One region of the Clostridioides sp. LIBA-7678 genome, then DNA from elsewhere that is predicted to be linked to it. Evidence: a T-box and tRNA genes for the amino acid it is inferred to sense, from the RefSeq annotation. Region 1 holds a T-box; the other holds one or more tRNA genes.
What was found. The T-box of region 1 lies ahead of thrS (threonine--tRNA ligase). A T-box ahead of a tRNA ligase gene usually reads a tRNA of that ligase, here a tRNA-Thr.
Positions count from the first base shown of each region.

Region 2: it encodes a tRNA-Thr, which carries the amino acid that the T-box ahead of thrS (threonine--tRNA ligase) is inferred to sense. The anticodon was not compared.

Region 1 is NZ_CP196987.1:605,210-613,254, reverse strand. It holds gene ACTG46_RS03160 (phosphoenolpyruvate synthase) at 120-2,771, opposite strand; gene thrS (threonine--tRNA ligase) at 3,251-5,170, opposite strand; T-box leader at 5,234-5,472, opposite strand; gene ACTG46_RS03150 (DUF445 domain-containing protein) at 5,764-6,366, opposite strand; gene ACTG46_RS03145 (putative sporulation protein YtxC) at 6,531-7,349, opposite strand; gene ACTG46_RS03140 (DUF6873 family GME fold protein) at 7,352-8,045, opposite strand, start outside.
Region 2 is NZ_CP196987.1:4,167,723-4,175,767, forward strand. It holds gene ACTG46_RS19270 (M1 family metallopeptidase) at 1-767, opposite strand, end outside; gene ACTG46_RS19275 (DnaD domain protein) at 892-1,950, shown strand; gene ACTG46_RS19280 (ATP-binding protein) at 1,959-2,951, shown strand; tRNA gene ACTG46_RS19285 (tRNA-Thr) at 3,300-3,374, opposite strand; tRNA gene ACTG46_RS19290 (tRNA-Val) at 3,407-3,482, opposite strand; tRNA gene ACTG46_RS19295 (tRNA-Glu) at 3,487-3,561, opposite strand; tRNA gene ACTG46_RS19300 (tRNA-Lys) at 3,566-3,641, opposite strand; gene ACTG46_RS19305 (adenylosuccinate synthase) at 3,968-5,257, opposite strand; gene ACTG46_RS19310 (hypothetical protein) at 5,339-5,647, opposite strand; gene dnaB (replicative DNA helicase) at 5,852-7,180, opposite strand; gene rplI (50S ribosomal protein L9) at 7,199-7,648, opposite strand; gene ACTG46_RS19325 (DHH family phosphoesterase) at 7,649-8,045, opposite strand, start outside.

The DNA.
Region 1 (8,045 bases):
TTTATTATTTATTGATAAATCAAATACTCATAGAAGTGTTTTTATATATCATAATTTTATATTGCCTCATTCATTTTCACTAGTAAACGTCTCTCCTATAATACTCTACTAAGTTCACTCTATTTACATATAATCTCAACATATCCTTTATATGCATCTATTCTCAAATAATCTCCTGTTTTAATCAGACTTGTAGCATCTTCCACTCCCACCAAAGCAGGTATACCATACTCACGAGATACTATTGCACCATGAGTCATAAGCCCTCCAACTTCAAGTACTAACCCCTTCGCATTTACAAAAAGTGGCGTCCAACCAGGGTCTGTAAATTTAGTCACCAAAATCTCATTCTTTTGTAAACTGTCGTTATTTGGATTCAATATAACTCTTGCATATCCTTCATAGATACCTGCTGATACTGGCATACCAACAAATGCTCCTTCTGGTACCCCCTCTTTTGAATAACTCCCAGAGAATATCTCTCCTTCATTTGTAATTACCCTTGGTGGATTCAGTTTTTCATATTTATCATACTCTATTTTTCTGCATTGTATACTTTCTTTGAAATTTACTTTTTCAGTTAATGCTTGATATATTTCATCAAGGTTTAGATAAAATATATCATATCTATTATCAAGTAAATTATCCTTTTCTAATTTATCCCCTACTTCATCAATTACTTTTCTTACTTCATTAAATACACCAACTATAATATATTTTCCATATTCACGTAAAGGCAAGAAAGTCTTTATATTATTTAGATGATTCTTAACTTTTTTGACTAAATCATCTTTACCTATCTTCTCATAAGCTTCCAAAATTAATTGTTCACTTTCACTCGATTTTTCAATCAATCTTTGATAGTTTTCTCTATGTTCATTTTTTTCCAATGTATTTATATTATTCAATATAGACATACTTATTGGAGTGAAATCTTCTTGATAACGAGGATTTGTTATATCTATTTCTCCAATTCCTCTCATACCAAATTGTCTTAAAAAATCACTTAACTCACTCTTTAATTCATCACTACCATTTTTTAAAAGCAATAAATGAGCACCTTTAGGATTTTTATTTAATATATCAATCTCTTTTAGATTATTCCTTATTAAATCAGCTAAATCACCTACTCTTAATCCCATCTCAGTAGTAATATTTCCTTCTAGTCCACTTACAAAACTATCTTCTAAGTACAATAAATCTAATTCTTCAAGCATATTTCTAAGTTTTCTATCACTTAAAATTCCTGGAGCTACATTTGGTATAAGTTGCTTTGCTAACTTAAATATAAAAGCAGATAATAACTCTTCCACGATTACAATCTTTTCACATAAATCATTTCCCTTGTTTATATTTCTATACACATCATAAATAAGTTCTTCTTTCAACTCCACTAAACTTGCAAGAGCATCTGGTTTTTTATCAAAGGCATAATTTTGCTTTGAGATTTTTAAGATAGGTATTATTAAATTCTTTGCCATTTTTAATGTAGTTTTAGAAGGCAGTTTTTTCTTTAAAGGATATTTTTCAATATATTCTCCAAGTGCACTTGCTACAAGATAGTCTACATTGGGCATTAAATCTTTGATTATCTTATCTCTTATTGGTAATCTCAGTATTTCTGTACAATTGGCATAGAGTCTACCTCCAGCTTGACTCATTATCTTGAAGTTACTGCCTTCTTCGACTCTATCAAAAGGCATTACTCTTTTGAATATATCAAGACCTAAAGGTTTAATTGGTTTTGTCATTACTTGAATATGACTTGCTGATATATATACCTGAGATTTTCCATTTCTATTACTATTTTCGACTCTAGGATATAGAGATGTTATCATTCTACTTTGCAAAATATATATTTTCCCACTCTCGTCAATTGCCCATTCTATATCTTGTGGAGTCTGATAGTATTCCTCGATTTCATGTCCTAGTTGTGCTACATTATAAATCTCTCGTTCTGAAAGTACTTGTTCTTTCTGTTTATTTTTATCAAGTAAGATTTGCTCTGTGCCACCATCATTTTTTCTGTATATGGCTAACTTCTTCGCATTTATTTCTTTTGCTATAACTTTATTTTCGTTTTTATTTACTTTGTACAAGTCAGGAGTTATTAATCCTCCTACCAAAGCTTCACCAAGTCCAAAACCTGCATCAATAGTCAAATGATTATAGTTATTGTTAATGGGGTCAGCAGTAAACATTATTCCTGACTTTTGTGAATCGACCATTTTCTGAACTACTACAGAAATTAATACATTATCTTCATTCAAATTATTTTTCTTTCTATATACTACAGCCCTTTGAGTATAAAGTGATGCCCAACAATATTTTATATTTTCAATTAAGTTTTCAAATCCATGTACATTTAAATATGTATCTTGTTGACCTGCAAAAGACATATCTGGCAAATCTTCTGCTGTTGCACTAGAACGCACTGCATAGAAATCATCTTCTCCAATGCTTTCTATAGCCTCTTTTATATTTTGTTTTATACTATCTGAAAGTGATTTTTCTATGATTAAATCTCTTAGACTACTAGTCAATTCTTGAATTTTCTCTAAATCATCAACATCTACATTATCTAATTGTTTAAATAAGTCATTATCTTTTAATGGTTCTATAAACTTGTAAAAGGCATCTGTTGTTATACTGAATCCTTCTGGTACAGGTAGGTTTCTCTTAGTCATTTTGCCAAGATTAAACCCCTTCCCACCAACTAAATTAAAGCTATCTTCATTTATTTGATTAAAAAACAAAATAGTGGTATTCATATCACACCTCCAAAGTTAACTATAAGTATATCAAATTTATTTGCATAAACTAACTTTATTTAATTTTATATATCTCTCTTTACTTACAATTATACAACTTTTATATATATTTAAATTAATATACACATATAAATATATTAATTTAAGCATCTTTTATACATCTCTAAATTAGAAAACATATAAATATATTATTTAAGCATCTTTTATATATCTCTAAATTAGAAAGCATATAAATATATTATTTAAGCATCTTTATACATCTCTAAATTAGAAAACATATAAATTATATTAATTTAAGCATCTTTTATACATCTCTAAATTAGCAGACATATGAATACATCATTTAACCTACAACAAAAAAATTAGAGGTACACTATCATAAAAATATGATTAACTGTACCTCTAATTATATTTATCTTTTCATAAGTTTAATTTCTACATATCGATTAAACTTATATTATCTATCAATATCTTAAATATTAGTTTTGAATAATACTTTCTCTTGATTCGATTTCTTTTGAAATACTAGCTATAAATTCATCTAATTTAATGCTACCTATTTCACCTTTATCTCTTGATCTAACAGAAACATTATTCTCCTCAACTTCTTTTTCACCTACTATTAACATGTATGGAACTTTTTCAAGCTGAGCTTCTCTTATCTTAAATCCAATTTTTTCAGCTCTGTCATCTAATTCAACTCTTATACCCTTATCAAATAACTCTTTCTTAACTTCATTTGCATAATCCATAAATTTATCAGATATAGGAAGTATCTTAACTTGAGTTGGAGATAACCAAACTGGGAATTTACCAGCATAATGCTCTATTAATATACCTATAAATCTTTCTATACTACCAAAAGCAACTCTATGAATCATAACTGGTCTATGTTTTTCACCATCTTGTCCGATATAAGTGTTATCAAATTGTCTTGGAAGTTGCATATCTAATTGGATAGTACCACATTGCCAAGTTCTTCCTAAACAGTCTTTTAGATGGAAGTCTATCTTAGGACCATAGAATGCACCATCACCTTCATTTATAGTATATGGTAGACCTAATTCTTCTAAAGCTTCTCTTAATCCATTTTCTGCTGCTTCCCACTCTTCTTCGCTTCCCATAGAATCTTCTGGTCTTGTAGATAACTCTAAGTTATATTCAAATCCAAAAGTTTTGTAGATACCATCTATTAGGTTAGCTACTCCTTTTATTTCATCCTTTATTTGCTCTGGCAACATGAATATATGTGAATCGTCTTGAGTAAATGCTCTAACTCTCATTAATCCTTGTAATGCACCAGATAACTCATGTCTATGAACTCTACCAAGCTCTGCAACTCTCATTGGGAAATCTCTATATGAGTGTAATTGAGAATTATAGTAAATTAATCCTCCAGGACAGTTCATAGGTTTTATAGCATAATCTTCATCATCTATTTTAACTGTATACATATTTTCTTTGTAATGATACCAGTGACCTGAAGTCTCCCATAATTTTCTATTTAATATAATAGGAGATTCTATTTCAATATATCCAGCTTTTCTGTGTATTTCTCTCCAGAATTTTAATAGTTCATTTTTAAGTTCCATACCCTTTGGTAAGAACATAGGGAATCCAGGACCTTCTTCAGGTATCATAAATAATCCTAATTCTTTACCTAGTTTTCTATGGTCTCTCTTTTTAGCTTCTTCTAATAAATGTAAGTACTCTTCTAAATCTTTGTTTTTCTCAAAAGAAGTTCCATAGATTCTTTGAAGCATCTTATTTTTTTCATCGCCACGCCAGTATGCACCTGCAACACTTTGTAATTTAACAGCTTTAACTTTTTTAGTAGATGGTAAATGTGGTCCTCTACATAAATCAGTAAAATCACCTTGCTTGTAGAAAGATATTATTTCACTTTCAGGTAAATCAGATATAAGTTCTACCTTATAGTCTTCTCCTTGTTCTTTCATAAGCTCTAAAGCTTCATTTCTAGGAAGTTCAAATCTTTCTATTTTTAAATCTTCTTTAGCTATTTTTTTCATTTCAGCTTCTATTTTTTCTAAATCTTCTGGAACTAATCTATGGTCTAAATCTATATCATAGTAGAATCCATTTTCTATACTTGGCCCTATAGCAAGTTTTGCTTCTGGGTAAAGTCTCTTTATAGCTTGAGCTAATATATGTGCTGATGTATGTCTAAAAACTTCCTTACCTTCTTTATCTTCAAACTTAAATAAATTTAAGTCACAATCAGAATCTATAATGTGGTCCATACCTACAACCTCTCCGTTCACAGATGCTGCTACCACATTTCTAGCTAATCCTTCGCTAATGGATTTTGCTACATCCATAACAGAAATAGCACTTTCAAATTCTTTTATTGAGCCATCTTTTAAAGCAACTTTAATCATTGTTTTTTCCTCCTTATTGAAATAATTTTTAGATTTTTTGTAATAAAAAATCGCCCCAAATATGTTTGGGACGATATTAATTCGCGGTTCCACCCAAGTTGGTGTATACAAGTATATACAACCCTCTTGATGACTATAAGGTCGTCACCCGAGCACTTTCACATATAGTATAAATACAAATACTGCTAATAAACTCAGCTCCAAGGTAGTTTTCAAATAGACCTGTTACATGGGCTCTCAGCCATAGACCCAAATTCTCTGAGAATGGTTTCTACTCTACTCTTCCTCTTCAACACTATGATTTTTAATATATTTTCATTATAACAGATACTTATACATCAATCAACATTAATGTAATATAATAATTACCCATTATTTTTCATCTTAATCAACTCTAAATCAATATTCTAATATTTTTATATTACTTTAATCTTTTGATTTATAGTTATATTATAATATTTTCACCAATTTTAAATTTTTAAAATATATCTACATGCATGATAGATATGACTAGATAAATACTAAAATTAATTTTTATTGAAGTTAATTTTTAGTTTTTGTATACTTAAGTACAATAGCTAATTATTGTATATTTAAATAAATATAGTAACCAAACCTTGAACTATACCTATTAAAAAACCTAAAACAAGACCTAAAAATTCTATATGCTTTAATTCTTTTTTAGCTATTTTTATTATTATCTCTTCTAATTCATATAAATCTAGTTCATTAATCTTATCTTCGACCATTTTTTGTATATCTATACGTTCATTTGCTTTATTTATTATATTTTTACTCAATTCATCTATACTCTGTTTAACTTCAGACTCAATTATCTCTCCTAAATAGTCTTGTATCATGTTTTTTATGCCACTTGGTATAAATGAGACTTTCTCATGTATTATAATTTTTACCCTTGCTTTTATGTATCTTACAACTTCTTCCTTATCTTCGTCAGTAATGATATTTGCAAGTATTTCGTCCATAGAAAGAAATTCTTCTTGAATTATTTCTCCCACATTGGCTGCTATTTCTGCTCTTCTCTTTGGTATAAGCCCTACTATTTCTATATTTAAAATAGGTATTTTAATAGGCTCTATTGGTCTAAATATTAGTCTTATAGCAACTACATTTGTAACGTAACCTATAAATCCACCAATAACAGCTAATATCAGTATCCTAATTAAATTATCCATTATAAAATTTCTCCTTATCAATTGTATATTTGTCAGCTATATTACACTTAATCAGTAGATATTTTTTATAGTTAATAGCCCTAGCTATATTATAGCTTTATATACAATTATAAGTCTTTTGTGTCGATTTAAAAAGAATTTTTTTAGTTTTATATCTTTAGTTCCTAATTCTCCATAATTATACTAACTTTATTTTCAAAAATTGCCTCTACAGTATCTATAATTTCTTTTGAGCAATTATTATTTAATAAATCTAATATTTCTATTTTTCTAGGACATAAAGTTAATAAGGTACTTATTAAAAAGTCCTCATAGTTTAAATTCTCTCTTATTACCATATTTATGATTTCTTCATCATCTATACTGTCTATTTTGTTTCCATTTTTATCGTATAAAATAAATGTATTATCTTCCATTATATGAACTTTTAGCAAATCAATCTTTTCTTCTTGAGTATCTATAAAGTATTTTAAGACTCTTATAAATTCATCTTGGTCTTTCTTTATTAAATACTCCTCAACTGCAATATCACCTATAGCAGAAATATATTTCATAAATTCTCGCATTCTAAATCTAATAAAACCTTCTACGTTTATAAAATCATTTTCCTCTATATAGTTTCTCACCCTTGTAAATACTGTTTCTCTCATAAAAATCTCTTTTTTAGCAAATATGTTCAGTGAATATATGTATATATTATTTTTATCTTCAGGATATGTACGCCCATAGCATTTTAGAATGTATTCTTTTAAAAGTTTCTCTTTCATTATACTTATTATCATACTAGTTATTTCTGTTGATATCTCATCAATATTTAGAGCTCTTTGTTCAGTTTTAGTACCATTAAGTATTTTTTTATTTAATACTTCTTGCTTTGCAGAATCTATCACTACTTCTACAATGTCATTCGTATATATTAATCTATCGTTTACATTATTATTCCTCAAAAATTTCATAGAAGAAATATTATCCTTCTCAACCAAAGTTATCGCTCCTTTCTTGTCATGAGAGGAACTATAGAACCTATATCTAGTAAATTCTCACAGCTAAGTGTAACTATCTCCTTGTTTTTACTTTCTACAAAACTTTTTATACGTTCATAGTCAGGATGTTTTTTAACATCTCCACAAAAAGCTAGTTTATCCTTAGAAATTAACCCTGTACATCCACCTATAAATCCATAATTCATCTCAAATAAATTTATATGACCTTTTTCTATTAATAAACACTCTATTTCTGTATTCTTCATGCTTTTCCAAATACCTTTATCTGATGTTATTATAGATGTTCTATCTACTATACAGATTGAGCATTTAGAATAGCCCTGCTCTATATTTATCTTTTTAAGTTTATTATTTTCAATATAATCTAATATTACTTTATCAGTGTACTTAAAGTTATGTATAGCATAGTCACCAACTATAGCAATATTGTAAGGTATATCATAAGGGTATCTATTTAATAAATTAGCTTCTCCCTTAATTATATTAAATTTATATCTACTTAATAACTCTTTGTATTGATTATATACATTCGGCGCAACAATTATATCTCCTTTTCCTAAATTACAAATACATATATCTGGGTGATATTTTATGCTTTCATATAATTCTTTACATTCTATTGTTTTTATTATCTCTATATTTCTTAATTTTAATTCATTTTCCATTAGATAACTA
Region 2 (8,045 bases), 630 kb from region 1:
ATAAATGCAAAATCCCTAACACTTTCAGCTTCTATTTCATATAGCATCTTTTTATTGTCATGCTTGTCATTAATAAGTTTTCCTGTGTGAGCAATCTTATACTTATTTGGAATTAATAGTTTCACATGAAAATCGCTAGTCTCACTATAGAATGGGTCACCAATTGTTTCATAACTCTTTAGATTCCAACCTCTTTCATCATTAACACAAGCTATAGGAAACCAGTTAGTAACGTTTATAGTATTTTCCCCATATCCAAATCTTCCAACTGAATTTGGTATTTTTACATTATATTTTATATCTAATGAAATTCTTTCATTCGGTTTTAATTCTTTCCCTAATTCTATTTCTAATATATCATTTTTATCCCCTTTAATCTTATACTCCATTTTACTATTCCTATTTAATATATTCTTTATATCTATGTACCCTTCATTGAACCCATTAGGATAAGCTTTTGTCATTTCCTCTTTTTCAAAAGGAGCAAACTCTTTTTTTGAAAAAGCATTTGGATATATATGAAAATATATTTTATCCATGTTTGATTTTGTATTATTTATGTACTCAACATTCTGATTACACATTAGTCTCTTCGTTTCATCATCAAATATAACATCCATATTATATTGATTTATCTTTGAATTAGCTTTTTCTTTATACGTTTCTAAACTGTCATCCTTTTCTATAAAGCAACCTATTATTAATACCATAAATAAAATTGCTACTGATAATGTTCTTCTTACTTTTTGGTTGAATTTTATAACCAAAATATCTCCTCCCTTTCAAAATGAATCTTTCTAGAAAATATTTACATGCTAATCTTGCGACCTTTTATTTGTTTACAGACAAATATAATATAAAAAATGATATAATTTAATCTGAGGTGATAAAATGTTTTTCAAAGAAAGCAATGAAATAGATTTAGGTGAAATCACTATTCCCAATATCTTTATAGATATATTTATGCCAATGGCGGACGGGTTATACGTAAAAGTTTATCTTTTAGGCTATAGACAAGCATGTGATATTACTTCTAATCCTAAGTTCGACAATAATTCAATAGCCAAAAACCTAAATATACCTTTGTCTGATGTGTTATCTGCTTGGAAATTTTGGGAGGAAAAGAAGATTATAAAAATACATGACAATGGAGAATATGATAATTTTAATTATTCAATAGAATTTTTAGATTTAAAAAATTTCTATATTGAGAATATATTAGGTAATAATTCATCTGTAAAATCTAATACAGACCAAGTTGTATCTACTTCTGAAAATCCAAGTATTAGAAAAATGTTCAATTCCATAAATAAAATAGTTGGCCGCTATCTCGACCCAAGTGAAAAGATAAGTATCATGGATATAATGAATAAATACAATATGAGTCCTGATATGATACTTTGTGCTTATGAATATGTAAAAGATAAAACTGGTACATCAAAACCAGTTAAATACATTGAGGGTATTATCAGGAATTGGTATGATTCAAATTTATATACACCAAAAGATGTTGAAGATAGCTTTTTAGTTAGAAGTGAAAGATATATTTTATACAAAACTATTTTCAATGAATTAGGATTTTCAAGACAACCATCAAAGTCAGAAAAAGAACTTATGGACACTTGGTTTGATAAATTTGGTATGGATATGGACTTAATAATAAATGCTTGCTCTAAATCTAAAAATATTTCAAACCCAAGTATATCTTATATAAATGGTATAATTAAAAATTGGAATGAAAAAAATATAAAAAATTTAAATGATTTAAAGCAAAAAGAGGAAGAACGTATAGTTAAGGAGAATATTAATAAGAAGCAGATTAATACTACTCAAAACAACAATACTTACAAGAAAACTAAGTTTCATAATTTCAATGAGACATTCACTCAGTATACATCTGATGAACTCGATGAGATTATTAAAAAAAGTCAAAAAGAAAAGTTTAAGTAGGTGATTAAATGAATGAAGATAAAATAAGAAAAATACTTGCTAAATATGATAAGAGAAGAGATAATAGCGAACTCTTATTAGAACATAGAAAAAATGAGGTATATAATAGAATTCCTGAAATAAAATCTATAGATGATGAGATTTCTAAAATAGGCCTTAGTCTAGCTAAAATAGTACTTTTAAATCCTAAGTCTAAAGATGAGATTGTAAATAAATCTAAAAATACTATAGAATCTTTAAAAGTAAAGAAGGAGGAACTTTTAGCTGAGAATAATATCCCTCTTGATTACTTAGAAATAAAGTTTCAATGTACTTCTTGTAAAGATAAAGGTTTTTTACCTAATGGGGAAAAATGCTCTTGCCTTAAACAAGAAATTGTAAATGAAGCTTATAAAATGTCTAATTTAGACAGGATTTTAAGTCAGGAAAATTTTTCGAATTTTAACTTGAATATATTTTCTCCTAAGAAAGGCTCTGATGGAGAAATATCTCCTAGAGAAAATATGCTAAATAATTTAAGTGTCTGCGAAAATTTTGTTCATGATTTCAAGGAAGATAATGATGAAAATCTACTGTTTTATGGTTCTACTGGACTGGGAAAAACATATATGTGCAATTGTATTGCAAAGGAATTATTGGACAAAGGAAATGTTGTAATTTATCAAACTTCTTTTAGAATATTAGATATTCTTGAAGACTATAAATTTAGAAGAGACACAAATAATCCGATAAGTGAAGATAATTATAAAAACTTGTTTGATTGTGATTTATTAATAATAGATGACCTTGGTACTGAACTTAATAACTCTTTTACTAGTGGAGAAATCTTCAACATTGTAAACACAAGACTTGTTACTGGTAAAAAAATTATTATCTCAACCAACTTAACACCATCCCAAATAGGAAATACTTATACTCAAAGAACTCTTTCTAGAATTTTAGACAAATTTAGGATTTTAGAATTTACTGGTGATGATTTGAGATGGGAAAGATTTAAATAAAGTAGCCCTTAAAAAACATTTTTTTATTTTTAAATAGAGAGGTAAGACAAACTTGCTTCTCTGTTTAAAACTTATACTAAAGAAACTACTCTCTCTACTATAAGTACATTTCTAAAGTATCTTTAATACATCTAATTCTTTATATTACTTATAATTTATCAATATTGTAAACTTAGCAGATTATATAATACTATTCTAAAAATACTCTAAATTTTAATCTTATAAATTATATCATTACAAATAACTTAATACTTTATTGTAATTAAATTTAATTTTTCAATCAAAAAAAGATACTTAAAAGTATCCTGTAACGTAGAAAATTATATTAATTTGAATTTATGTACTTTGTGGAGCTGGTGATAGGAATCGAACCTACAACCTGCTGATTACAAGTCAGCTGCTCTACCGTTGAGCCACACCAGCATATAATCTAGTATTTATCTCTAATTCAAAAATGGTGGGACTAACAGGGCTCGAACCTGTGACCCCCTGCTTGTAAGGCAGGTGCTCTCCCAGCTGAGCTATAGTCCCATACTGGTGACTCGTAGGGGAATTGAACCCCTGTTACCGCCGTGAAAGGGCGGTGTCTTAACCTCTTGACCAACGAGCCATTTTGGTGATCTATCCGCGACTCGAACGCGGGACACCCTGATTAAAAGTCAGGTGCTCTACCGACTGAGCTAATAGACCACATTTTTTTCGACTTTTTTCGTCGTTTCTTTCACTCACAAGTTATATTATAACTGCTGTACAATTTTTAGTCAATAGTTTTTTTATTTTTTTAGCATATAATTAGAATCCTCTTGAACTACTTATTTTCAACAAGCATTTTGAATAAAATATATAATTAGAATACAGAAATTCAACTTTAATTACACATAGAACATACATAAATAATTTTAACTGAATAAAGACTTAATACAAATCTAACACAAAAGAGTATCTCTAATAACTATAATCATTATCTTGAGATACTCTTTCCTTATTATTCACAATTTAAATTGTTTAATAAAATATTAAGCAAATATATTTTTTCTTATTATTGTTTGAGCTCTATTAGGCCCAACAGAAACCATGTCTACACTTACTCCGACCAACTCTTCTATTTTAGCTATATATTTCTTTGCATTTTCTGGAAGATTATCAAAATTATCTACTTGAGTTATATCTTCATTCCATCCATCTAATTCTTCATATATAGGTTCACATTTTGCTAAGTCGTCTAATGATGCAGGGAAATCTGTTATTATTTTATCACCCATCTTATAAGATGTACAAACTTTTATCTTATCAAATCCAGTTAAAACATCTAGTAACATAAATGAGATACTAGTTAAACCATTAACCCTAGCTGCATACTTAACTATAACTGCATCAAACCATCCACATCTTCTTGGTCTACCAGTAGTTACTCCAAATTCATGACCTTGCTCTCTTATTTTGTCACCAGTTTCATTTATTTGTTCTGTAACAAATGGACCTTCTCCAACTCTTGTAGTATATGCTTTTACTATCCCAACAACATCTTTTATCATGTTTGGTCCTATACCTGCACCGATTGCAAATCCACCAGATGTTGGGTGAGAAGATGTAACAAATGGGTATGTTCCTAAATCTAAATCCAATAAAGTACCTTGTGCTCCTTCAAATAATACTTTTTTACCTGCTCTCACTGCATCATATACAATAACTGATGTATCTGCAACGTATTTTCTTATTTGTTCTGCATATCCGATATATTCATTATATATTGTTTCAAAATCAAATAATTCTTCTTTTCCATATATATTCTTAACTATTTCATTTTTAGCATCTATCTGAGCTTTTAATTTTATAGCAAATTTGTCCTTGTCCATTAAATCACAGATTCTTATTCCAGATCTCTCTGTTTTATCCATATAGCAAGGTCCAATACCTTTTTTTGTTGTACCTATCTTTAAATCGCCTCTGGCTTCTTCTGACAATGCATCTAGTTCTTTATGATATGGGAATATGACATGGGCTCTATCACTTATTTTTATATTTTCTGTATTTATATTATCCGCTTTAAACATTTCCAATTCTTCTAAAAATCCTTTAGGGTCAAATACTATACCATTTCCTATTATATTCACTGTTTTTGAATTTAATACTCCAGATGGAATTAAATGTAGTGCATACTTCTTACCTTCTACAACTAATGTATGTCCTGCATTATTTCCACCTTGTCCTCTTACTACTACATCTGCTTGAGTAGCAAGATAATCTATAACTTTACCTTTACCTTCATCTCCCCATTGAGAACCAACAATTGCAACTGTTTTCATGTAATTCACCTCTATATTTTATATACTCTCGAACGCTTTACTTATTTATTCTATCAAACATTCGTATTTTTTTCAACTTTTTTAGCGTTCTCCAATATTTAACAGATATTTTTCTATTTTTGAAAATTCATCTTTCTCTATGATTTCTTTTTCATAGTTTATAACTTTTTCCATAAATTTATCCACATCTAGAAGTTTTTCTAACTTACATATGTTAGTTATATTTCCAAAGTTTGTGTTAGTCATATTTATATAATATTGACTATCCACAATACTAGCATAGACAACAATTGATTCCTTTAGGTTATTATCAATTACTCTAAATAAGTTTATTTCATCAAGTACTTTAATTATATTGGGATATATACACGTTAAGCTTATTTTCTCCATATTATTCCTCCTAATAATTAATATTTATACACAGATAAAGCAAGCTAAAAGCTTGCTTTATCTACTTATTCACACTTATCAACAGGCTATCTGTGGATACTGTGGATAATTTTTTAGCTATATTTCAAGGTTTAGACATATTTAGTGACATGTATCCACATTTTTCCTGTAGAAAGAAAGGATGTTCTGTGGATATTCATTAGATTATAGGTCTCTCAACTTATCCCCAAATCGTTGAACTTCACCAAGCCAAACTAGTTCTACAGAACCAGTTTCACCATGTCTATTTTTTGCTATTATTACTTCTCCTATATTTTTACTCTCAGAATCAGCATGATAATATTCATCCCTATATAAAAACATGACTATATCTGCATCCTGTTCTATCGCTCCAGATTCTCTTAAGTCAGATAACATTGGTCTATGGTCTGCTCTTTGTTCTGGTGCACGTGATAACTGAGATAATGCCACAACAGGACAGTTTAATTCTTTTGCTAGTATCTTTAGTGACCTTGATATTTTAGATATTTCTTGTTGTCTGCTTTCGTTATTACCTTCTCCTTCCATAAGTTGAAGATAATCAATAAGCACTAAATCTAGACCTTTTTCTATCTTTAACTTTCTACACTTTGACCTTAATTCTGATATTTTTATACCAGGAGTATCATCTATGTGTATTTTCGCATCTGACAACACTGCCATAGCATCTATAATTCTAGGCCAGTCATTATCATTAAGTGTTCCAGTCTTTATCTTTTTTAATTCTACACTAGACTGTGAAGATAACATACGTTGTACTAATTGTTCTTTAGACATCTCTAGACTAAACACAGCTACAGACGCATCACCTTTTAAGGCGGCATTTTGTACTAAGTTTAAAGAAAACGCAGTTTTACCCATTGCTGGTCTGGCTGCAATTAATATTAAATCGGTCCTTTGAAGACCATTTATTTTTTTATTTAAATCTTTAAAACCAGTAGTTATGCCAGTTACATCACTCTTATTAGTGTATAATTTTTCTATCATATCATAGGCGTCCATCAAAACTAAGTTTATAGATTTAAAATCATCACTAGTTTTCTCCTGTGATATATCAAATATGCTCTTTTCAGCTTGTTCTAAAACATCTTCAATTTTAGTTGCTCCACTATATCCTAGATTTATTATTTCATTAGAAGCTTTTATAAGCTTTCTAAGCACAGACTTCTCTTTTACTATGTCAGCATAGTATTTTACATTTGAAGTCGTAGGTACTATAGTAGAAAGACTTGTAATATAACTGATTCCTCCAATATCATTAAGATGCCCTTGTTTTCTTAGTTCTTCTGTCAGTGTTATCAAGTCTATAGGCTCACCTTTATTACTTAAAGTTATCATACATTCATATATTATTTTGTGAGCCTCTTTATAGAAATCATCAGGCTTTATAGTTTCTGTAACTGTTATTATAGCATCTTTATCTAGAAGTATAGAACCCAATATTGATTGTTCTGATTCTACACTATGAGGAGGAATTCTCGTCATATCTTCCATCTTTATCACCTCTAGTTATTACTGTTTTTCTTTTACATCTACTCTTATTTTAGTAGTTACTTTTTGATGTATTTTTATTTCTACAAATGTTGAACCTAGAGTTCTTATTGGTTCATCTAATAATATTTTTCTTTTATCTACATCTATATCTTTTTGTTTCTTTAATTGCTCAGCAATCTCTTTAGCAGTTATTGAACCAAAAAGTCTTCCACCTTCTCCTGCTTTTGAGTATATTTCTATATTGATTTCTTCCATTTGTTTCCCTAATAAAACAGCTTCTTCATATTCTTTTTTCGCTTTTATCTCTTTAGACTTATTCTTTTCATTTAACTCTTTTATTGCTACATTATCTGCTTGCACAGCCATCTTTTTAGGAAATAAGAAATTTCTTGCATATCCATCACTTACTTCTTTCATTTCCCCTTTTTTACCAGTTCCTTTTACATCTTTTAATAATATAACTTTCATCTATTCTTCCTCCTCCAAATACTCCTCTATTATTTTATTTACCATCTTATAAGCTTCTTTTAGAGAAACATCTTTTAACTGTGCTCCAGCTATATCTATATGTCCCCCGCCTCCTAATTTCTCCATAAGCACATGTACATTTATTTGTCCTAAAGACCTCGCACTTATAAATATCGTATCATCTTTTTCACCTAATACAAAGGAAGCTTCTACTTCTTTTATGTTTAATAACTCATCAGCAGTTTGAGCTATTATAACATTTATACTATCTATCTCTGTACTTGAATATGCTAAGCATATTCTATTGTTAATTATTTTAGTACTTTGAATTATTTCAGCTTTTATTATGAAATCTTTCACATCAGAATTGAAGAATTTTTTGACCTCAATAGTATCT